DNA from 3 places in the Ensifer sp. 4252 genome. Region 3 is predicted to be linked to each of the others. Evidence: predicted binding sites of a transcription regulator. Region 3 holds the regulator's gene; each other region holds the start of a gene.

Region 1 (7,754 bases), on a different contig from region 3:
GCAGCGGCGAGGCGCCGATGAGGCGCGCCATCTGGATCTCGGTCTTGACCTTGTTCGGCATGAGGTTCAGGAGCCCGATCTGGAGCGGGCGAATATCCTGACGGATCGCCACGGTCTCGGTCATCACCCGCACGCCCTCGGTCGCGAGGGTTTCGAAGGCGGGCAGCGTATCGGGTATCTTGATGGGCATGGGGCTTCCACTCGATCAATACAAAAAAACCGGCGGCGATTGATCGCGACCGGTCCTCGGAAAATCCACGTTTCCTCGGCCCTTTAGCGATTTGTTTAACGTGGCTGCAAGCCGGCCGGCCAAATCACCACGGATTGTTTGATAGCGCGGCATGGGCGCGGGGGTCAATGAAAAACGATTCGCCGGCTAAACGGCCCCTCATCCGGCTGCCGCCACCCTTCCCCCGCAGGCGGGGAGAAGGACCAGCGCCGCAAGCGCACCCCCCTCGTCAGTCCACAGAATCCCGCCGCCCACTGCCAGCCGAAATCCGCTGACGATCAAGTGGTCCGCGTCCCTCTCTCCGTGCGCGGGGAGAGGGCTAGGGTGAGGGGCAAACGCCTTGCGTTTGCAGCAAATCCAGACGGTCCTGCATGCCGTAACCCAGCCGCTTGCTGGCTTCGCTTTGGCTGAGCCAGAAAAAGCGAAAGCGGATCGGCGGGCCGCCGCCGTCCGGCGTCATCTCGCAGTGCAGCCAGGTTTGCCTGTGGTCGCCGGCAAGCGTCGCATGGAAATAGTGCCGGCGATGGCAGATTTGTCGGCCGTCCTTCGTAAAGCAGTAATCCTGCGTTGCAAGCGGCATCAATGTCGCGGGTGGCGTAAGGCCGGTCTCCTCGACAAATTCGCGCAAGGCTGCGGCTTCAGGGCTTTCGCCCGGCTCCATCGTGCCGCCTGGAACCTGCAGGTCGATTTCAGGAAAGTCCGGCTCGTCGAAAACAAGCAGATGCTCTCGCCAGGTGGCGTAGATCAGGACCTTGTTGGCGTCGGGTCTCACTGGTCGCGGCGCGCCAAGAAGGCCAGGCGCTCGAAGAGGTGAACGTCCTGCTCGTTCTTGAGCAGCGCGCCGTGCAGCTTCGGCAGCATGGTTTTCGGATCGGCGCGCAGGTCGGCCGGGTCGATCTCGTCGGCGACGAGCAGGCGGATCCAGTCGAGCGCTTCGGAGGTCGAGGGCTTTTTCTTCAGCCCCGGCACCTGGCGGATATCGTAGAAGGCGGCAAGGGCTGCCGAAAGCAGCGTCTTGCGGATGCCGGGATAGTGCACCTCGACGATGCGGGCGAGCGTGTCGGCATCGGGAAAGCGAATATAGTGGAAGAAGCAGCGGCGCAGGAAGGCGTCCGGCAGTTCCTTCTCGTTGTTGGAGGTGATGACGACGATCGGCCGCTGGCGGGCGTGGATCGTTTCATTTGTCTCGTAGACGTGGAACTCCATCCGGTCGAGCTCCTGCAGCAGATCGTTCGGAAACTCGATGTCGGCCTTGTCGATCTCGTCGATCAGCAGCACCACACGGCGCCCGGCCTCGAACGCCTGCCAGAGCTTGCCCTTGCGGATGTAGTTCCTGACGTCGTTGACGCGCTCGTCGCCGAGCTGGCTGTCGCGCAGACGCGAGACGGCGTCATATTCGTAAAGCCCCTGCTGCGCCTTGGTCGTCGACTTGACGCTCCATTCGATGAGCTCGAGGTCAAGGGCTGCGGCGATCTGGCGAGCAAGCTCGGTCTTGCCGGTGCCGGGCTCGCCCTTGACAAGCAGCGGCCGTTCCAGCCGGATCGCAGCGTTGACGGCGATCATCAGGTCCTTGTCGGCGATATAGTCGGCGGTGCCTTCGAATTGCATGGGCTTCTTCCGGTCGTGGCGATGTGAAAGACGGTCCTGCGGGCGAGGTCCGTCATCATGCCTCTGCAGTAGCGCATAAGCGGTGCAGGTGTCACTGCCGCCGGCCGTGGTCCGTCAGACGTCAGCCGCGGAAGGCGGTAACCTCGATCTCGATCAGCATTTCCGGGCGGATGAGGTCGCAGACGATCATGGTGGCGGCAGGGCGGATATCGCCGAACATCTCGCCGAAGATCGGAAAACCCGGTCGGCAAAGCTGGCATCGGTGACGTAATAGTGATTGCGCACCACCTCCGAGAGCGAGAAGCCCGCCTCTTTCAGCGCGCCCTCGATCGTCTTCAGGCAATTGCGTGCCTGCTCTTCCACCGTTTCCGGCATGGTCATGGTGGCGTAATCGTAGCCGGTGGTGCCGGAGACGAAGCACCAGTCGCCCTTGGCGACGGCACGCGAATAGCCTGCCGTCTTCTCGAAGGGCGAACCGGAGGAGATGAGCTTGCGCGTCATCCCGTCGCTCACGCCCAGGGGCGCGAGGCGGCGGTCGACTTTTCAAAGCTGTCGATGGCCGTTGCCTTCTCCAGCGTCAGGCCGATGTCATCGAGGCCGTTCAGCAGGCAGTGGCGCTTGAAGGCATCGATCTCGAACTTGACCGTGCCGCCGTCCGGGCCGGTGATCTCCTGGGATTCCAGGTCGATCGAGAGGATGGCGTTGGAGCCGCGCGAGGCGTCGTCCATCAGCTTGTCCAGGTTCTCCTGGCTGACGACGATCGGCAGGATGCCGTTCTTGAAACAGTTGTTGTAGAAGATGTCGGCAAACGAGGTCGAGATCACGCAGCGGATGCCGAAGTCGAGAAGCGCCCAGGGCGCGTGTTCGCGCGAGGAGCCGCAGCCGAAGTTGTCGCCGGCGACCAGGATCTTGGCGTTCTGGTAGGCGGGCTTGTTGAGCACGAAGTCCGGGTTGACCGAGCCGTCCTCGTTGTAGCGGGCTTCGGCGAAAAGTCCGGTGCCGAGGCCGGTGCGCTTGATCGTCTTCAGGTAGTCCTTCGGAATGATCATGTCCGTGTCGACGTTGACGACGGGGAGGGGAGCGGCGACGCCGGTGAGCTTGACGAACTTTTCCATAACTTCAGGCCTTCGATTTCAGCGAAATGTTGCGTAAGCGTTTAGATCAGTTTTGCGCCGAAATGAAGGAAAATCTATCCCGAAGATGCTTGCCGGGCGGGTGAAATCGCCTGCCCGGTAGCTGTTGTCGCGGTTGTCTTATCAGTTGGGGTGCCTTGCCCGAGGGCTTTGCGGAAATAGGCCGGTCTCAGCCTGCCTTGACTCTAGCCTGCCTTGACCGGGGCGTTCAGCGCCCAGAGCACGCCGAAGGGGTCGCGCAGCTGTCCGTAGCGATCGCCCCAGAACATCACCTCGATGGGCATCACGACTTCGGCTCCGGCGGCGACCGCTTGGCTCCACCACGCGTCGATGTCGTCGACCGGCAGCATCAGGCTGAAAGCCTGGGGCTTTTCCAGGGCATGGCCGTATTCCGGATAGGCGTCGCTGAGCATCAACGAGCTGCCGTTGATGTGGAGGTGGATGTGCATCGTCCGGCCCTGGTCGTCGACCGGTTGCCTATAGGCTTCCTTTGCGCCGAAGGCGTGCTTGTAGAATTCCGCGGCCTTGGCCGCGCCGTCGACCTGGAGATAGGGCACCAGACCGTTCAGGGCCTGCGGCAACTGGTTTGCGTCTGTTTTCTGCGTATTGCTGTCCATGTCGTGCTCCTATCCTTCGTCACGAGGCCATGGCCTTTGCTGGCCTGGTCCAAGGACGAACGGAAACGGATGCGCCCGACATGGGTGTCGCAAAATTTTATCTCGGCTTTGGAGGCCGGGGCCGCGTGACCTAGAGATCGATGATCGTGCCGCGACCGTCGTTCCAGATGCGCATTTCGCGCGGGGCGGCGCCGGAGGTCGGGCGGGCCGTTGCACGGGCGGGTTTAAGGTTCAGCCGGGCGGCAATGGCGCTGCCGATCGCGACAACGGCGGCGATGCCGGCGAGCGCGAGCGCAAGCGATGCGGTGAAGACGAAGGCTGCCAGCGTAATGATGATGGCTACAGCCGTAAAAAGAACAGAACGTATGCTTTGCATGATCGTCACCTTTCTGGCTCCGATGTGGGTGTTGCTGCCGCCGCTTGCAAGAGGGGGTGCGGCCGTTCGCCTCGCCTTGCGGAAAAAATGAAAGGGGGGCACAACTGGCCGCATGACAAAATCGATCGAACATCACCCCGTTCGCCTGCGCCGTTCGGTGCTTTCAGTGCCGGCCGACAATGCCCGCGCACTGGCCAAGGTTTCGGAACTGGCAGTCGATGCCGCGATCTTCGACCTCGAGGACGCGGTGGCGCCCGAGCGCAAGGCCGAGGCGCGTGACGGGCTCGTTCGCCATCTCATCGAAAACAGGCCGGATTGCGAGATCATCATCCGCATCAATGCGCTTGGATCGGGCTTCGGTCAGCAGGATCTGGCGGCGGCCGTTTCGGCAAAGCCCGACGCGATCCTCTTGCCCAAGGTCGAAAGCCCGGCCAATATCCAGATCGCCGCCGACTGGCTGGCCGATAACGATGCGCCGGAGGCTTTGCGTCTCTGGGCGATGATCGAGACGCCGCACGGTGTCGTCAACGCGCCGGCGATCGCCGAGACCGGCCGTACCTTCGGCGGCAGGCTCGATTGCTTCGTCGTCGGCCTCAACGACCTGCGCAAGGAAACCGGCGTTCCCGACCGTCCCGGCCGGCCTTACCTCATCCCCTGGCTGATGCAGATCCTGCTGGCCGCACGCGGAAGCGGTCTTGATGTCATCGATGCGGTGTTCAACGATTTTCGCGACGCCGACGGTTTCGACGAGGAGTGCCGGCAGGGGCGCGATATGGGCTATGACGGCAAGATGCTGATCCATCCGTTGCAGATCGGCCCGGCCAACGAGCGCTTCGGCGTCGAGCAGGCAGCCGTCGACGAGGCGCGTGCGATCATCGCCGCCTTCGCGCTGCCGGAGAACGCAGACAAAGGTGTCATCAATCTTCATGGCCGAATGATCGAGCGACTGCATCTCGATCAGGCCCTGAAGCTCGCCGCCAAGGCGGACACGATTGAAAAACGAAAGGCAAGATTTTGAAACTTTACCGCTTCCTCACCGGCCCCGACGATGCGTCCTTCTGCCATAAGGTGACGGCGGCGCTGAACCAGGGCTGGTCCCTGCACGGCTCGCCGACCTACGCCTTCAACGCGGATACGCAGCACATGCAATGCGGACAGGCCGTATTCAAGGAAGTCGAAGGCAAGGATTATCATCCCGACATCAAGCTGTCGGAACAGTAAAAAGCAGGAACGCTCCGGTTTTACGGCCGGAGCGTTCTTTAGGTTTTTCGATTGTATTTCAGAGGGGCCAGCTTTTGAGCCGGAAGGCTCCGAGAGCCTTTCCGGTTTAAACGGAACCGTAGAAACGCTCCATCTCTTTGTTCCAAGCATTTCCTGACGGAAAACCGCTTCGTACTTTTCCTGCTTCTCAGGGCTTAGTTGCCCACGTGCTCCACGCTCGCCTCGATCCGTTCCATGTCGTCGTCGGAGAGGCCGAAATGGTGGCCGATCTCGTGGATCAGCACATGGGTGATGATATCACCAAGCGTTTCCTCGTTTTCCGCCCAATAGTCGATGATCGGGCGGCGATAAAGGGTGATCCGGTTTGGAAACTCGCCCGTCTCCATGGTGAAACGTTCGCCGATGCCGCGGCCTTCGAACAGGCCGAGCAGGTCGAACGGCGTCTCCAGCGCCATATCCTCGAAGACGTCGTCGCTTGGGAAATCGGCAACCTCGATGATGAGGCCGGTCGTCAACTGGCGGAACTCCTGCGGCAGGTGGCTATAGGCTTCCACTGCGAGTTGTTCGAATGTCGTGAGCGTCGGTGCGTGGCGATCCCGCCAATCATCGGTCTGGTCAATGCGGGCCATAGGCACTCCTTGTTGCCCTCCATATAGCGATTTTGCCTTTGTTTTTCGAGTGTTGAATTCCGGCTGGGGCGGGCAAGGAATAAATTCTTAAATTTGGCTGTTGACTCCTCTGGGCAGCTCTGGAATCTATAAGAACATAACAGGAACATCTTAAATGGGAGTTGACCGTCATGGCCGAGAACGCCGTGCAGCGGGAGACCGTTCTTTCGCTTCGCGAAACCATAGCCAGGATCGAGAATCGCAGGCTTCCTGGCGTCGTGAAGGCGGTCAAGGCGGCCGATCCCGCCGGCTTTCGGCGCAGGCAAGAGGGTAGCCAGGCATCCGGCCGCAAGGTCTTGCCGCTCGGCATCTCCGAACTCGACGATATCCTCGAGGGCGGCCTGCCGCTCGAGGGCATGACGGAGATCCGCAATTCCGAGACGCGCGACGCCGGGGCTGCAGCCGGTTTTGCAACCGCGCTTAGCGCCCTCTGTCAGCAGGCACGCCAGCAAAAGGGCGATGCCGGGGCACCGGTTCTGTGGATCAGCCAGTCGCTGGCCTCGACCGAGGCCGGCCTGCCCTATGGCCTTGGTCTCAAGGCTTACGGGCTCGACATTCGAAGCCTGATCCTCAGTCTGCCGCGCACGGTGAAGGACGCGCTCTGGATCGCCGAGACGGCGCTTTCAGTGCCTGCCTTCTGTGCCGTCATTCTCGAAATTCGCGGCAATCCGGCATCGCTGGCCTTAAGCGAAAGCCGGCGCCTGCATGTTCGCGCGCGCGCCGGGCGCATTCCTCTTCTTCTTCTGCGTCAGTCCGGCCACGAGGAGGCGAGCAGCGCCTTCTGCCGGCTTCATATCGAACCGGCGCCCGCCCGCGAGCGTCCCCTTCCTGATGGCTCGATGCTTTGCGGCAGCATCGGTCATCCCGTCTTTCACGTCATTGCCGAAAAAAGCAGGTCTCCTGCTCCCGTCGGCCTCTTCCTGGAGTGGAACCCCCATGACCGCCGCTTTTACCCCGTCGAGCCCCTACCAGCCGCTGCTGCGGCAGATCCAGAACCAGCGCATTCTGTCGCTCGACTTTCCGCATCTTCCGGCCGATCGGGTGGCGCGGACACGCTGGGGCACCTCGTGGCTTTCCCGCGGGCGTCCTGATCATCCGCCTGTCGTCTTTGCCGACCGGGTCAGGAATGCGATGCGCCTCGTCGCACTCGATGGCCTTGCCGAGAAAGCCGGATTTCAATTGGGGCAGGGCGTTGCCGAGGCGCGGGCCATGTGTCCCGATGTCGATGTGCTGCCCGCCGACCCGGCGGCGGACCGCGCCCTTCTGGAAGGACTTGCGGACTGGTGCAGCCGCTATACCCCGCTGGTGGCACTCGACGGCGAAAACGGTCTCTATCTCGACATTACCGGCTGCGCCCATCTTCTCGGTGGCGAGAAATCGCTTCTCGACGACCTCTTGTCCCGGCTCTTTCACCTCGGCATCGAGGCGCGTGCGGCGATCTCGTCTTCGGCCGGGCTCTCTTGGGGCGCGGCGCGTTTCGGTTCGCAAGGCGTGATTGCTCCGGAAGAGGCCGCACGCGTGCTGGCACCGTTGCCGATGGCGGCCCTCAGGCTTCCGGCCGAGACGATCGAAACGCTCGGCCGGGTCGGTCTCAAGCAGGTCGGCGACATCATCGAGGCGCCGCGGGCGCCGCTTGCCCGCCGCTTCGGAGCCATCCTGCTTCTGCGCCTCGATCAGGCCATGGGGCTGGAGGACGAGCCGCTCTCGCCGCGGCTCCCCGTCGCCAGTCTCTCGGCCGAGCGACGGCTTTCCGAGCCAGTCCAGGGCGAAGACGATATTCTCGGCCTGACGCAGGAGCTGGCGGCAAGACTGAAGCCGGAGCTGGAAAAGCGCGGCGAAGGCGGGCGGCTGTTCGAGCTGCTGCTGTTTCGCGTCGACGGCAGGGTCTTTCGCATCGCCGCC
Region 2 (7,754 bases), on a different contig from region 3:
TTTCCTTGAAGTAATCGCCAAAGGAGAAGTTGCCGAGCATCTCGAAGAAAGTGTGGTGGCGGGCGGTGTAGCCGACATTGTCGAGGTCATTGTGCTTGCCGCCGGCGCGCACGCATTTCTGCGCGGTCACTGCCGTCGAATAGGGACGCTGCTCAAGCCCGGTGAAGACGTTCTTGAACTGCACCATGCCGGCATTGGTGAACATCAGCGTCGGGTCGTTGCGCGGCACCAACGGGCTCGACGACACCACCTCATGACCATTCCTGCGGAAATAGTCGAGAAACGTCGACCGGATTTCATTCACGCCGCTCATCTTGCGTCCTATCTGTGCACCAATTCAGGCCCAAGCCCCGGCATTTGCCGCGCCACTCGCCGTTGTCCTTCAACCCCGCAGCCATCGCTGACGGCTACGCCCTCCAACGCCCTCGGTCGCCGGAACCACAGGCTTTTATCGTTCGCGTATCATGCTGTCCAGACGCCAGCAAAAAACCGGCCGCCGATGAGGGCGACCGGTTTTGAAAGCTTGAACCTGGCTTGCTGCTTATGCTTCGGCAGCGTCGTCGCCGTCGTCCGGTTCCGGACCGCCATTCTCGAGGAACCGGTCGGCGATCAGGCCGGCGTTCTGACGCAGAGCCGTCTCGATCTCGCGCGAAAGATCCGGATTGTCCCTGAGGAACGACTTGGCGTTCTCGCGGCCCTGGCCGAGGCGCTGGCTGTTATAGGAGAACCAGGCGCCGGACTTCTCGACGATGCCGGCCTTGACGCCGAGGTCGACGAGTTCGCCGGTCTTGGAGACGCCTTCGCCATACATGATGTCGAATTCGACCTGCTTGAAGGGAGGCGCCATCTTGTTCTTGACGACCTTGACACGCGTCTGGTTGCCGACGACCTCTTCGCGCTCCTTGACGGAGCCGATACGGCGGATGTCGAGGCGAACCGATGCATAGAATTTTAGCGCGTTACCGCCCGTCGTCGTTTCCGGCGACCCGAACATGACGCCGATCTTCATGCGGATCTGGTTGATGAAGACCACCATGCAGTTCGACTTCGAGATCGAGGCCGTCAACTTGCGCAGCGCCTGGCTCATCAGACGGGCCTGCATGCCCGGCAGGCTGTCACCCATTTCGCCTTCGATTTCGGCGCGCGGTACAAGCGCTGCGACAGAGTCGATGACGAGAACGTCAATCGCCCCGGAGCGCACCAGCGTGTCGGTGATCTCAAGTGCCTGTTCACCGGTATCGGGCTGCGAGATCAGCAGGTTTTCGAGATCGACGCCCAGCTTGCGCGCATAAACCGGGTCGAGTGCGTGTTCCGCGTCGACGAAGGCGCAGATGCCGCCCTTCTTCTGTGCTTCTGCGATGGTCTGCAGCGCCAGCGTCGTCTTGCCCGAGCTTTCGGGACCATAGATTTCGACGATGCGGCCCTTCGGCAGGCCGCCAATGCCGAGTGCGATATCCAGGCTGAGAGAGCCGGTCGAAACCGTCTCGATCTCGATGATGCTGTCCTTCCCACCGAGCTTCATGATCGATCCCTTGCCGAACGACCGTTCGATCTGGGAAAGTGCCGCTTCAAGTGCCTTGCTTTTATCCACCGATTTGTCCTCTACGAGCCGCAAAGAGTTTTGTGCCATTTGGTCCACCTTTAGGTTATTGAAGCTACCGAGGCAATGAAGCCGCCGCATGAGTTTTTGTACATGTTTTGTTCCTGTTTTGCAAGGGCAGGACAAGGCATTGAAAAATATGAACTATTCGGATTGTGTTCGATTCATGTTCACGCTTTGCGGTGTAATTTTTTCGGCAGCGCCAGCCGCACCTTGAGATGATGAATGCTCGCGATCCGATTCGCCTGAGAGACAGCAGAGGAACATTCATGACGGAAGGCGAAATCGCCGTCTTCGGCGGCGCCCATATCGACCGGCGCGGCCGCATCACCGGCACGACGGCGCACGGTTCGAGCAATCCCGGCACCTGGTTCGAAGAGGCAGGTGGCGGCGGCTTTAATGCTGCGCGCAACCTGGCACGACTGGGCCACAGCGTCCGGATGATCAGCACGCGCGGCGGCGATGCGGCCGGAGAGATGGTCACGGCGGCTGCAGCGGCGGCCGGCGTCATCGACAATCCCCTCACCTTTCTCGACCGCCAGACGCCGAGCTACACCGCGATCATCGAAAATGACGGCAACTTGGTGATCGCGCTCGCCGACATGGATCTTTATCGGATATTCTCGCCGCGCCAGTTGCAGCGGCGCGCATTGCGTGACGCCATCACCGATAGCCGGGTTGTGCTGACCGATGCCAATCTGCCGGAGGAGACTATTGCGGCCCTCGTCGAGGCGGCTTCGACCAATGGGCGCATTGTCGCCGGTATCGCCGTTTCGCCGGCAAAGGTCGTCCGCTTCCAGCCGAGCCTGGCCAAGCTCAGTTTCCTCTTCATGAACGAATCCGAGGCCCGCGCCCTGACAGGCAAGGATGCCGCGGATGCCGAAGGCTGGCCGCCGCTACTGCGCGCGGCGGGTCTCAATGGCGGCATCGTCACCCGCGGCGGCAGGGCAGTGGTTGCCTTCGATCACGAAACCGTCTGCGTCACGACGCCACCGGCTCTGCCGGAGCTCGCGGATGTCACCGGCGCCGGCGACGCCCTGGCATCAGGCTTCCTCTCCGCGCGTCTTGCGGGGCGAGACCTCTCGGAATGCCTTCGGCACGGCATTGCCGCAGCCGGCATCACGCTGCGCTCTCCCTTGGCTGCCTCGGAACAAATGTCGCAGGCCAATCTCGAACAGGCGCTGGCCCTTGTGCCTGCACCTCAAATGCTGGCATGAACGCCGCCAGCCGAACTCCCAAGGAAAAACCATGACCAAACCCGCTTCTCCCTTCCTGCCGATGGAATATTCCGACGAGGTTGCAGCCGCCAAAGCGCGTGGCGCGCCGATCGTGGCACTGGAATCAACGATCATCACCCATGGCATGCCCTATCCGGGCAACCTGAACATGGCCCGCAGCGTTGAATCGATCATCCGCGACCAGGGTGCCGTTCCGGCGACGATCGCCGTCATTCACGGCGTTCTGCATATCGGCCTTGACGATGCGAAGCTGGAAGAGCTGGCAAAGACCGAAGGCGCTATGAAGGTATCGCGGGCCGATCTTGCCTTTGCGATCGCCGAGCGCCGCACCGGTGCGACGACCGTTGCCGCCACCATGATCGCCGCTGCCCGCGCCGGCATCCGCGTCTTTGCGACCGGCGGCATCGGCGGCGTGCATCGCGGCGCCGAACTGAGCTTCGACATCTCCGCTGACCTTGACGAACTGGCCCGCACGGCCGTCATCGTCGTTTGCGCCGGCGCCAAGGCCATCCTCGACATTCCGAAGACGCTCGAAGTCCTCGAAACCCGCGGCGTGCCCGTCGTCACCTATGACAGCGACGTGTTCCCGGCCTTCTGGTCGCGCGATTCCGGCCTCAAGAGCCCGCTGATGCTCAACAGCCCCGCAGCGATCGCCAACTTCCAGAACATGCGCGAACTGCTCGGCGTCGATGGCGGTATGCTGATTGCCAATCCCGTTCCGGCCGAAAGCGAGATCGCGCGCGAGGAGATGGAGATCTACATCGGCCGCGCCCTCGACAACGCCGAACGCGACGAGATTTCCGGCAAGGCGGTAACGCCCTACCTGCTCGACAACCTCTTCCATCTGACCGAGGGCCGCAGCCTCGAGACCAACATCGCGCTGGTCGAGAACAATGCTCGCCTCGCCGGTGAAATCGCTGTGGCGCTGACCGCCAAGTAAGAGCGACATTCAGTTAGATGACAAAAAGAAAGCCCGGCGCGCAAACGTCGGGCTTTTTGCTGGAGACGCCCTAGGAATCCAGCATCTCGCGCACGGCCACGGCCAGCTGCTTCAGCGAGAACGGCTTCGGCAGGAAGCCGAACTTGGCGTCAGCCGGCAGATTGCGGGCGAATGCATCTTCGGCGTAGCCCGAGACGAAGATGAATTTCAGGTCCGGGTATTTCTTGCGCAGCTCCGTCAAGAGCGTCGGCCCGTCCATCTCCGGCATCACCACATCCGAGACGACGATATCGACGGCCCCATCGAGCTCGTCCATGATCTCAAGCGCCTCGACGCCGGAGCCTGCCTCGTGCACGGTGTAGCCACGCGTCTCGAGCATGCGCTTGCCGCCGCGGCGGACCGCTTCTTCGTCCTCGACGAGCAGGACGACGGCCGAATCACCGGTGAGATCGGTGGGTTCCTCGGTCTTGGCGGCCGGCTTGACGACAGCTTCAACCGGCGGCGGCGACACCGCCCCATTGGATGCGCCCTGCGCCTGATCACCCGCGACTTCCGGAATGTCGACATGGCGCGGCAGCAGGATACGGAAGGTGGTTCCCTTGCCGACTTCGGATTCCGGATAGATGTAGCCGCCGGATTGCTTGACGATGCCGTAGACCATCGAAAGGCCAAGGCCCGTGCCCTTGCCGACTTCCTTGGTGGTGAAGAAGGGCTCGAAGATCTTGTCGAGAATCTCGGGCGGAATGCCGGTTCCCTGGTCGGAAACCTCCACCATGACGAAGTCTTCCTCCGGCAGTTCGCGCCGGCCGAGCGCAGCGATTTCCGTTGACGGCAGATTGCGGGTGCGAAGGGTGATGATGCCGCCTGTCGGCATCGCGTCGCGCGCATTGACGGCAAGGTTGAGCAGCACCTGCTCGAACTGGCCGAGATCCGTGCGCACCGGCCACAGATCGCGCCCGTAGTCGACTTCGACCTTGACGTTGGTTCCGGTCATGCGATCGACGAGCATGCGCAGGTCGCCGATCACGTCGGTCATGCTCAACACAGTCGGCCGCATCGTCTGCTTGCGCGAGAAGGCGAGCAACTGCCTGACGAGCACCGCCGCCCGGTTGGCGTTGCGCTTGATCTCCATCAGGTCGGCAAAGCTCGCATCCGCCGGACGCGCCGACAAAAGCAGGTGGTCGGAGGAAAGCAGAATGGCCGTCAGCACGTTGTTGAAGTCGTGCGCGATGCCGCCTGCAAGCGTGCCGACCGCATTCATCTTCTGCGTCTGCGCCATCTGGTTTTCGAGCGCCTTCTGCTCGGTAATCTCCAGCGCATAGATGATCGCTGCCTCTTCCGGAGCCTGATCGCTCTGGTCGATGACGGCATTGATATAGAAACGGAAATGGCGCTCGCCATCCGCCGGGTGCAATGCGTCAATCGGGGCGATGTCGCCCTGGCGGTCCTTGGCGGCGGCAAGCGCCTCGTGCAGGCGCCCCTTCTCGGTCGCGTGCACGACCGTTTCGATCAGTGCGCCGCGCTCGACATCGTCCTGGGAGACAAGGCCGGAAAACAGCTTGAGGAACGGCGCATTGGTGCGAAGGATGCGGCCGTTGCCGTCGACAGAGGCGATCGCCATCGGCGTATTGTTGAAGAAGCGGGTGAAACGCATTGCAGCACTCGACGCCGACTGGTCCTCATCCTCGCCGCCATCGCGCGACATGACGATGGTCCGGCTTTCGCCGGGCGCACCGTCGCGTGCCGATGACACCCGGTGCACCATGCGCACCGGCAGGCTCTGGCCGTTGGTCTTGCGCAGGTCGAGATCCAGTAGCTTGGTCTTCTTCAGCCCCGGCTCCGCCTGGACCGACTGCACCAGCGTCAGCCCCTCGCCGGCAACGAGGTCGCCGATGCTCATCGAGCCCGGCTGGAATTCCGTCAGGTCGATGCCCAGCCAATCCGCAAGTGTGGCGTTGATGTAGAAGATCTCGCCCTTGCGCCCGGCGGAGAAGAAACCGGCCGGAGCATGGTCGAGATAGTCGATGGCATTCTGCAGTTCCTTGAAGAACCGCTCCTGGTCGTCGCGTTCGGCGGTGATGTCGGCGATCTGCCAGAGGTACAGCGGATTGCGCTCGCTGTCTTCGAGCGGCAGCACCCGGGCCTTCAAGCGAAACCAGTGGGCACCGGAGCCGCTGGAGGCAGCAGCCGTCGCCAACGGCTTCAACAGCCGAAACTCCTCGTGCCCCTGCTTGCCTTCGTGCAGCCCGTTGGTAAGGCGGTAGATCGCTTCGGTCGCCTCGCGGTTTCGCGACAGGATCGTTTCGAGCGACTGGATGCCGGCAGAATTCTTCGCGCCGGTCAGTGCGCCATAGGCGGCGTTGGCATAAATGATGCGGCCCTTGCGGTCCGTGACGATCGTGCCATCTTCATGGGCGTCAAGAAACGCACGCGCCAGCTCGTCCGGCCGCGATTGCGGCATCACCTCGATGAAGCCGATGACCGACGAGACAAGGAAGAAGATCCCGACCATGGCGAGAACGCCAAGGATGCCGAGCACGATTTCGTTGTCCAACTCGTTCTTGAATATCACAAAGGCGATCGCAGAGGCGGTCAGAACGATCGCAAGCAGGACGATCCGCATGACGGTTCCCGGCCTGACGCCACGGTCCACAACCGGCATCTGGTAGTCACCTGACTGCCGCATTTTCGTCATCGGGTCCTCATCTGCCGCCAATACCGCCCGGCGCAAAAGCCGGCACGGTCCGGCGCTCCGGCCGGCATCCGCTCGATCAGCCAGGTGAAATCGGCCAATACCGACACGCCCTCGATCATTCGGATAGGAATCATCTTTAACGATCAGAGATAACAGCAAAAAGCACCTGTGCGGAAGCGCAGCGGTCAATTCACAGGGAATGTCGGCGAAGTGCTTGTCCAAGCCCGAAAAAAGCCGTCAAATACTGCCACTCGAAAGGCTAAAGGAGTTCAGCCTATGATGGAAACGATCGTCGGAGACAACGGTAGCCGATTCATTATCGCCGCCGGCGCCGTTGCGATCGGGCTTCTGTGCCTCGTGGCCGTGCTCTGGATCATGCGCAACAGGCCGTCGTCGCCCTTCATTCGCGGCGGCAAGAACCGGCAGCCTCGCCTCGCCGTGCTCGATGCGGCCGCTGTCGACACGCGCCGTCGCCTGGTGCTCGTGCGCCGGGACGACGTCGAACATCTGATCATGATCGGCGGACCAACGGATATCGTCATCGAAAGCCGGATTGCGCCGATCGATGAGAGCGCGTCTGCGAACGACGGTCCGGCAGTCGTCGAGCGCAAGCCGATCGAACCGTCGGTTGCCAACGGCAACCGCACAGAGACAAGGGCAGCAGCATCGGCGCAGTTGCGCCCTGTCGCTCAGCCCGAGGTGGCCGTCGTCGCGCCAGTGCGCCCGGTGGCGATACCGCAGGAGCAGCCGGTTGCGCGCGTCGAGCCGACCCCAGCGGTTCGCCCGATTGCCGAACAGCGCCCGGCCCCTGCGATGGCCATCGAGCCACGGCCGGTCGCAAGGGTCACGCCACAGGCACCCGAAATCGTCGCCCCTGTAAACTCGGCCGAGAAAGTGGAAGGCATCTTCGATGCTGCCCGCAGCCGGGTCCTGCCGACCCAGCCGTCAGTGCAGGAACAGCGTCCCGCACCGGTCGCGCAGCCGCAGCCTGCTGCCCAAGGCGCGCTTTCGGACTTCGAACGCATCCTTGATGCCGAAATCAGCGGGGACCTGCAGCGATTGGCGCCTGCTGCTGCAGCAGCACGTCCGGAAAATCGCGTGCCGGTGGCCGCTGCTGGCCGCCATGAGCCGGTGCTCGGCGCACCGCTCGACGATGTCCGCAAGGAGCCGACGATCGAGGAAGAGATGAACCGCATGCTCGCCGACATCTCCGCCGGTCGCAAGCCCTGACGCATGCAGCGTCACGGCTTCTTGAGGCAAACATTGAGCAAAAGAAAAAGG
Region 3 (7,754 bases):
ATCAAACCGGTCGGCGATGTGACCGGCAAAACGCTTCTAGTGAGCAAAATGTTGCCATCGCCGCGTGGCAGCGAAGACGTCGTGTCTTCATTCGGTGCGTAAGCCTGCTTAACGGCATTGCGTGCCGTGCGGTCCTTTATGTCCTATCCTTCGGTTCTGCGCGCCGCTTTTGATTATTCAGTCAAGCGCCTGATGGAGCGTGCGAACGGCCGGCTGTCATTGAAGAGGGATCACGAACGTCAGGCTCTGTGGAAATCACATCTCAGAAATTACCTGGGACGCTTTTCGGAAAAATGCCTCTTGCGGTTTTTCTGCAATCATTCTAAATCCGCGCCAACGCTTGATCAATCGAGCGGGTGAGGCCTCGTGGCGGAGTGGTGACGCAGAGGACTGCAAATCCTTGTACCCCGGTTCAATTCCGGGCGAGGCCTCCAAAAATACACCTCAGGCTTTAGATCTAAAGCGCTACTTCCGAAGCGGATCTCATGATCTGTTATATTCTCGGGAGGATGTAGAAATCTGCCCCTGATCCCATTCACGATGTTCTGCGCACACGTGCGCCGCTGCATCTTGCTGGCGATATCACAAAGCGTGGACTTTTACGGCCGCCTTGTATGCGCGATGAAGCGGATCACTGATGGTCGTGGCGACAACGGCGCCCACCGCAAAGATGCCTGCTCCGTTGAACTGATTGCAGTGTACGATGACGCTGACTTTGGGACGGAACTTGCGTAAGTTGTTGGGAGTTGGTCCGACTAGCTTGCATGCGGAACGGCGACAGCTGCCAGCCCCCGGTTTACCGCCAGAATGGATTCTACAGATGCTACGCCATAACTCAGTTGTGGCATACCCGCCTGGTTGTGAGCCGGCGGCACTGTGGACGTTGATGGCGGCGCAACGAACGCGCCACCGTTATTCGGGGCGAAACGGTTTGAACGGCTGCGGCCGGCGTCCTGCCAGCCGCGCCCATCACTTGGCCGGAATAAACTTGAGCGTTCCCGCGAGCCTTGGGCCGGTTGATCCCTTCGTGTCCATCGGGTGGTTGATGCCGTCGTTCACAGGGAGCTCTTCGAAATCGAATGGGCTTATGCCCTGGAGACACGCGGCGTTGACGCCGTAGAAATCCGGGTTCGCGCGCGGCTTGTGAAATGTGTAGATGCCGCACTTCGAGCAGAAATAATGCTCTGCTGCCTTCGTGTTGAACTGATATTTGGTAAGAGCCTCGCCTCCGGAGAGAACCGTGACCCCGTCCTTGGCGGCAGAGACGGCAACCGCGCCCTTCAACTGGCAATAGGAGCAAGTGCAGCGGCGGGCGGTGCGGAGGCCGTTCTTCAGTTTCACATTGAAGCGAACCGTTCCACAGTGGCAGGCTCCATCTAGGTCCTGAACGTCGAGATTCATCGAATCATCCATCTGATTTTGAAGCGCAATTGACGGGCTTTAGTATGGGGTGGGCTGTTTGTGCTCAAGCGCATTCTTGGGCTGGCTCATTCCAGAGGGCCGCCTTCTCGTTGAGGCCGTTGGCTGTATCAGACTTTCGCTCTTTTCCGCCAGGAGTGCCGTCCGTGACAAGCTTGATGCTGCGTGAAACGGCGCAAAACATAGCCCGTGGTAGGGCCATCAGGCCGATTGGGCTCAGGGGCAGGGTACGAAGCGTCCCGTCGAACATCGGGCACATACCCAAACCAAGTGACTAATGCATGCGCCAGCACGCTGTCGCGCGAGCGTTACGCCAGCGGATCGTGCGGAGAAAAAGTCTACGGCCGTTCGCATCCATCCGCGCGAGGAGCGAACATAGGGACGTCGAACGTCCAGCAGCATTCGCCCCCAGCCGCAAATTCGCGGCTGATAAACCGCCTGTTGAGAGTATTCCAGATCGCGCTCAATTCTCCTGAACGGAAACGCCGTCCTGGCCAATCTTGATCTCGACACCGGCCGGTTTTGTTTCCTCGCGGTAGGCATAGGCGCCGAGACCAATGACGGCCACGGCGAGCACGGCAATGATCAGATAAAGCCCATTACGGTTCATTCAGCAGTTCCTCTCATGGGTATGAAATGGGTAACTAGGTCCGTACCCAAGAAAGACAACGGTGCGACCGCAGGTTGACGGGGTTGGAGGCGAGCGCTGATCCGAAGGCGGTTGAAATACGGGCCATCGGTGGCGTACAGCGGCCGTGTGCTCGTTGCGAGCGTCAATGACGATGTGAGCGCGTTGCCTGTAAATGGGGCGGGCGAGGGCGTGCTTTAGCCCCTCGTGCGGTGAAGGCAACAAGTCCGCCAGCGCCTGCGCAGGGCCGACTGGCGAAAGTGGTTCTCCATCGATAGCGGTCCGATTGTTGCAAGTGAAACGGTGGGCGTGCCGGGACACGCTGCGGCACGCAGGTGGCGGCAAGAAGCGGCGGGTCAATGCGGCGCGTCCAACACGCGCAACGAGGCTATCCACATTGCCGCCAACCACTGTTTTCAAAGCGCAATTCGGCCGGGCTACCCTTGCCGGCCAGTTTCTGAACGTTCGCAGTCGCCAACGACATGGCCTTGCGAGGACGCGCCCCGAAATGGTGATCCGGTCGCTATTGTCAGTGCTGAAAATATTGTCTCTAGACGGTACTGGGAATGAATATCCCGACAGCGCGACCCGTATAGGTAGTATCAAACAAAGCCGACAATGGAGGAAAAGACATAAAATGAAATGTAAGATCGCCCTGACTGCTCTTGCCATTCTTGCCGCAACGACGGCCACCGCCAGCGCTGAGGATCTCGTCTTTCAGCTGAAGAACAAGACGAACGTCGTTTTGACGAACTTCTACACGTCGCCGGTCGGTGTTGATCAGTGGGAGGACGACGTCTTCGGGCGGCAGGTGCTCAATCCGGGCGAAAGCATGGAAATTACCATCGCCGACGGACGCGATGTCTGCAAATACGACATGCGCTTTGAATTCGAAGAAGGTTCCGGTCTCGACACGACTGAAGACACGCAGGATCTCTGCGAGTTGGGCGAGTACTCGATACACGAGTAAAATCTGTCGAGCCTGGAAAACGCTCGATCTGACGATCTCCGTCTCGCTACCTTGTGGTGGCGAGACGTTGAAGCAAGAAGACGGCTGACCGGCACGATGGCGGCTAGAGTGAGACGGGCCTAGAGCGCTTCATCTTTAAACAGAAGCATTCTGCCGGAAGGAATTTCGGCCAGGACCAAGGCGGCTGGCGAAGAGCGCAGCAGAGGCTGCGGTCAAGACGGCCGCCGCCGGTAATGGCCGAAATTCATCCGGCCCTTCGGGTTGACTGAAAACGGCCGCCCACTGTGTCGGATGGCTTGCCCGATGGATCCGCATCGCTCTGCGCCATCCTTCGTGTGGAACGGCCGTTTTGAGCCAACAGAATCGCTTCCGTTTAAAGATAAAGCGCTCTAGTGGTAGCGGCGGATCAAGCCGACGAGCTTGCCCTGTATCTTGACGCGATCGGGGCCGAAGATACGCGTCTCATAGGCCGGATTGGCCGCCTCGAGGGCAATCGACGCGCCCTTGCGCCGGAAGCGCTTCAAGGTCGCTTCCTCGTCATCGACAAGGGCCACGATGATATCGCCGGGATTGGCTGTGGTGGCATTGCGGATGATCACCGTGTCGCCATCGAAGATGCCGGCTTCGATCATCGAATCACCCTTCACTTCAAGGGCGTAGTGCTCGCCGCTGCCGATCATATCGAGCGGCACGGTAATGTCGTGGGTGTTGTTCTGTATCGCCGAGATCGGCACACCGGCGGCAATGCGCCCCATAACCGGGACCGACACGGAGCTGTTGTCGGCAACCGGCGTCGTTTTCGCAGCGGCGGGGGCAGGGGCGGGAGGTTTGCCAAGGCTTCCCTCGATGACACTTGGGGAAAACCCGCGACGGGGCTGGGCGCTTGCCGCATAGGCTTCCGGCAGCTTGATGACTTCGAGCGCCCGGGCGCGGTTGGGAAGACGGCGAATGAAGCCGCGTTCCTCGAGTGCTGTAATCAGCCGGTGAATACCCGACTTCGATGCCAGGTCGAGTGCGTCCTTCATCTCATCGAAGGACGGCGGTACACCGGACTCCTTCATTCGTTCATGGATGAAAAGAAGCAATTCCTGTTGCTTGCGGGTCAGCATGGCAAGTCGCTCCAGAGGCGTGAAACAAATCAAGAACAGACACTATCTGTTCCATATGTGTTCCGCAAGTGCCTAAAATTCCGTGAATGTTGGTTCAATCGAGTGCATAGCGGCGATCTCGTCGCTGTACGTGCCGCACGAGGCTGTTATGCCTCCTTCCGTTTATGGAATGAGGGTCTAATGACGAAGCTGATTCGAATTTTTCTGACGATCGTTGTCGCCGCGACCGCGGTGCTTGGATTCCGCTGGTATCAATATGTGGACAATAAACAAAGCCCGTTCGATGAGGTCGGAATCGCGTTGAATGCGGCGATGCCCGGGCCGCTCAATCAATGGGGTTGTGACCGGCTGAAGCTTACGTTTGGCAACGGGCTGCCGCCGCATGGTTGCGCCGCTGGCGATGGAACCCAGTGGAAATAGCCTGCCGTCACGGGATCGGCAGAAGTCGATCGGCGATCAGGTGAAGGACGCGTGAATCAGGCCGGCCGTGTGGCGGAGCAGGCGTCCTCGAACTCCTTGACGGTTTCCGCCGAGTTGTCCTCGGGCAGTACCGCGTCGGCCGCGTCGGTCGCGACCGGCGTGTCGCCTTGGTAGACGAAGGACTGGATATAGTAGGCGATCGCCCCTTTCCAAACGTTCCGTCCGTCGATCTGTTGACAGGGTACAGCCATTTCGAAATCGGCTTGCAGGTCGTCGACCGTGGCAGCGCTGAGGGCGATGTTCGGCGATGCGATAATCGAGGCGATAAGCAAGGCTGCAAGCACGGTGAACGTCCACTAGATCAGAGGTGGCGGCGATAGTTTGGTTAACGATGTGAACCGTGCTTTCGTTCCGAAGTCCAGCAAGCATGCCGGGCACTGTGGCGTGTTCAACAGTTCTTTGCGAGAGGCGAAGACTGCTGCTCAAGCTGTGGCAGGGAAGGCACAAAGATTTGCATGAACAGGGCGTTCTCGATCTTCCGACGTCTACTACATGCAGCGTGTCGACGGCCGATCAGGCTTGGCAGCAGAAATGGAAACGCTTGGCGAGCGCCGCCGCCCGCAACGATCTTTGCAAATCCGGAGGCAGGCGACGTTCAAGCGTGCTGGCATCTATTCTTGGTCAGGGGGCCAGTCGCCAGGGTGTGCGGAGACGTGCGCACCTCGTCCGACTGGCCGAGGACAAAACTCTCCCGACTATTTGGTTCGAGAGGTTAAAGGCGGCTGTCCTACTTCTTGTCTTTCTTGCCGAGGGAGAAGCTGCTGCCTGCAAGCTTTACCTGTGAGCCTTCTGTCGTTACGGCGGCTTTGACGGTCTTGTCCTTTTTGGGTTTTCTAACCTCGCGGTTACTTCGCACTTGACCTTTTGCCATGATCGTCTCCTTGAAAAGGTGTGCCGGGGAACCCTCATGGGCGCCGAATGACCGGCGGATTAGCCTGCATTGATACCGCCGGAAGTCAATGACGGTGCGTGGGGAGCATTGGCCTGGGCGGGCGGTTTGGGCCCGCATGAAGCCGATTTTCTGCCCGTGGTGATTATAACACCGATACGGCTATTTGCCGCGCCCTTGAGATGCTGTCGAAGGCCCAATCACGGCGGCGACTTCCGTGATCCTGTTGGCCGGAAACCCGCCTCGTTCGGCGTGTTCGCGAACGACGTCGGCGCTCGGCGCTTCGTGAACGCAATAGAGCTTGTCGCCGGCGACATAGCTCGTGATCCATGTGTATGGCACGCCGAGATCGGCGACGACAGCATTGGATTTCGCCGACAGTGCGCAGAGGTCGTCATGACTGAGCTTGTCAGCTCCTGGTACCTCGCGTTCGATGATGAAAGTGGGCATCGCTCAGTTCCTTGACTGTTGGATGACCATTATATCAAGCCTCCCTAATGAAAAGGGAGTCAATGCTTGCGATTGCATGCAAGGCGATTTGCATGCAACATCGCGTCAGGCAGCCGGAGACCTTGCCTCGTTTCGGCTAGCAGATCAGAAGGCGTGCTTTCGCAGCCTTGAAGCCGGCGAAAGCAAATGTCTGCAAGGCCCTGCGCGGGCCGCAATTCACATCCGCACGCATTATGATTTGCAGATCAATCGCGTGCGTAGATGCCCGTTCGAAGCCGGGTGCTACAGGGGAAAATCATGCAGCAGGTCAAAAGCGCAACGGCGCCCATGGCGCGTCATATTTACTACGCGCCGCTGTCATGAAACTCAGTAGCTGAGACGGAAGCCGCCGGGACTTGCCGCAGACGGATCGGGTTCCGGCGACGGGCCCTGCCACTGCGCATAGGTCGTGTTGCTGCCGCCGGTGCTTGCGCATCCGGAAAGCGTGAGAAGCGCGAGAAAAGCGGCTGTCGTCAGATATTTAAGAGGCATGGTTTTCTCCAGTTCTGGGAGATTGCCCAGGCCTCGATGGGCCGGAATCAGACTTTCCCTTAAATCATCCGGCATGGCAAGCGGGCCGAGCTACGGCCGTGCAGGCGCGCGCGCCAATGTTATGGCTATATAAGGGAGCGCTCGCAAAACTTGTATGCGTTCGCCGCCAAAGCATTCACTTGGCGACCTAGCTCAACAATGGGTGGTGAAAAATGAGACAGGCAATGGCGGAGGAGGTGGGATTCGAACCCACGGTACGCTTTCACGCACGCCGGTTTTCAAGACCGGTGCCTTAAACCGCTCGGCCACTCCTCCGGGCAGGGCGTTATTGCGCGAAGCCTTGCCGCTTTGCAAGATTTAACATGCTTGGGCTGCAAGATTTTCTTCGCGCATCCGCTGTTTATCTCGCCGGGGTAACCATTCGTAAACCATAACTGGAGATTTCGAGCCATCGGCCGCTCGTCGGTTCGCAATTTTGCCTTGTTGCTGTCATGATTAATCGACTGTTCCGTTTCGGGACGCCGAGATTTCCGCTGGGGGCAAGAGTGGAAGGTTTCGAGTACGGCTTATTCGAATGATGTTGTGGGACAGATGACATCCAGTAAAAATGCGGCATATCTGATCAAGGGACTGCGCCTTGCGGCGGTTCCCGTGCTTTGCGCAACGCTCGCGGCTTGCGGATCGACGTCCAGTATCAAGAAGAGCAAGCCGAGAAGCAAAGAATACTTTGCCGAGTCGGTTTACGGCGTGAAGGCGAGCCCCCGTGTCGCCAGCGGCAAGAATATCCCGAAAGGCGGCGGCCGCTTTCAGGTCGGCAAGGCCTATCAGGTCAAGGGCAAGTGGTACCAACCCAAGGAAGATTTCGGCTATAACAAGACCGGTGTCGCGTCCTGGTACGGCTCGGCCTTTCATGGCCGTCTGACGGCCAATGGCGAAGTCTACGACAAGCTTCATCTGTCCGCCGCGCATCCGACCTTTCCGCTGCCAAGCTATGCGCGTGTCACCAACACCGAAAACGGCACGTCCGTCATCGTGCGAGTGAATGATCGCGGTCCCTATGAATATGGCCGCATCATCGACGTGTCGTCGAAAACAGCCGATCTGCTCGATATCAAGCAGAAGGGCAGTGCCAAGGTTCGGGTGCAATATGTCGGCCGCGCACCCCTCGAAGGCAACGACATGCCCTATCTCATGGCCTCCTATGTGACGAAGGGCGATCGCAGCCCGGGCGTCATGCCGGAAGGCCAGATCGCGACCGGCGTGATGGTCGCCTCGAAT

What was found. Region 3 encodes LexA, which represses DNA repair genes until DNA is damaged. Its sites were predicted from a motif close to TGTTCNNNNTGTGTTCNG; they were not measured.
Region 1: the regulator LexA is predicted to act here: its motif matches at 5,944-5,961, upstream of ABIE33_RS07830 (ImuA family protein).
Region 2: the regulator LexA is predicted to act here: its motif matches at 1,757-1,774, upstream of recA (recombinase RecA).

What each region holds. Positions count from the first base shown of each region.
Region 1 is NZ_JBNDIU010000002.1:188,953-196,706, reverse strand. Features, by position in the region: gene metA (homoserine O-acetyltransferase MetA) at 1-190, opposite strand, end outside; SAM riboswitch at 254-331, opposite strand; gene ABIE33_RS07875 (NUDIX hydrolase) at 549-1,001, opposite strand; gene ABIE33_RS07870 (AAA family ATPase) at 998-1,837, opposite strand; partial or broken gene ABIE33_RS07865 (RidA family protein) at 1,959-2,338, opposite strand; gene leuD (3-isopropylmalate dehydratase small subunit) at 2,347-2,952, opposite strand; gene ABIE33_RS07855 (VOC family protein) at 3,156-3,587, opposite strand; gene ABIE33_RS07850 (hypothetical protein) at 3,718-3,963, opposite strand; gene ABIE33_RS07845 (HpcH/HpaI aldolase/citrate lyase family protein) at 4,076-4,981, shown strand; gene ABIE33_RS07840 (DUF1737 domain-containing protein) at 4,978-5,184, shown strand; gene ABIE33_RS07835 (metallopeptidase family protein) at 5,379-5,813, opposite strand; gene ABIE33_RS07830 (ImuA family protein) at 5,984-6,943, shown strand; gene ABIE33_RS07825 (Y-family DNA polymerase) at 6,894-7,754, shown strand, end outside.
Region 2 is NZ_JBNDIU010000010.1:144,482-152,235, reverse strand. Features, by position in the region: gene alaS (alanine--tRNA ligase) at 1-313, opposite strand, end outside; gene recA (recombinase RecA) at 542-1,630, opposite strand; gene ABIE33_RS19620 (carbohydrate kinase family protein) at 1,870-2,817, shown strand; gene ABIE33_RS19615 (pseudouridine-5'-phosphate glycosidase) at 2,849-3,778, shown strand; gene cckA (cell cycle histidine kinase CckA) at 3,849-6,473, opposite strand; gene ABIE33_RS19605 (flagellar biosynthetic protein FliO) at 6,750-7,703, shown strand.
Region 3 is NZ_JBNDIU010000018.1:58,060-65,813, reverse strand. Features, by position in the region: tRNA gene ABIE33_RS26300 (tRNA-Cys) at 361-434, shown strand; gene ABIE33_RS26295 (GFA family protein) at 970-1,401, opposite strand; gene ABIE33_RS26290 (hypothetical protein) at 1,883-2,029, opposite strand; gene ABIE33_RS26285 (hypothetical protein) at 2,685-3,017, shown strand; gene lexA (transcriptional repressor LexA) at 3,407-4,126, opposite strand; gene ABIE33_RS26275 (hypothetical protein) at 4,307-4,546, shown strand; gene ABIE33_RS26270 (hypothetical protein) at 4,603-4,890, opposite strand; gene ABIE33_RS26265 (hypothetical protein) at 5,334-5,477, opposite strand; gene ABIE33_RS26260 (DUF4242 domain-containing protein) at 5,658-5,945, opposite strand; gene ABIE33_RS26255 (hypothetical protein) at 6,312-6,476, opposite strand; tRNA gene ABIE33_RS26250 (tRNA-Ser) at 6,702-6,791, opposite strand; gene ABIE33_RS26245 (septal ring lytic transglycosylase RlpA family protein) at 7,068-7,754, shown strand, end outside.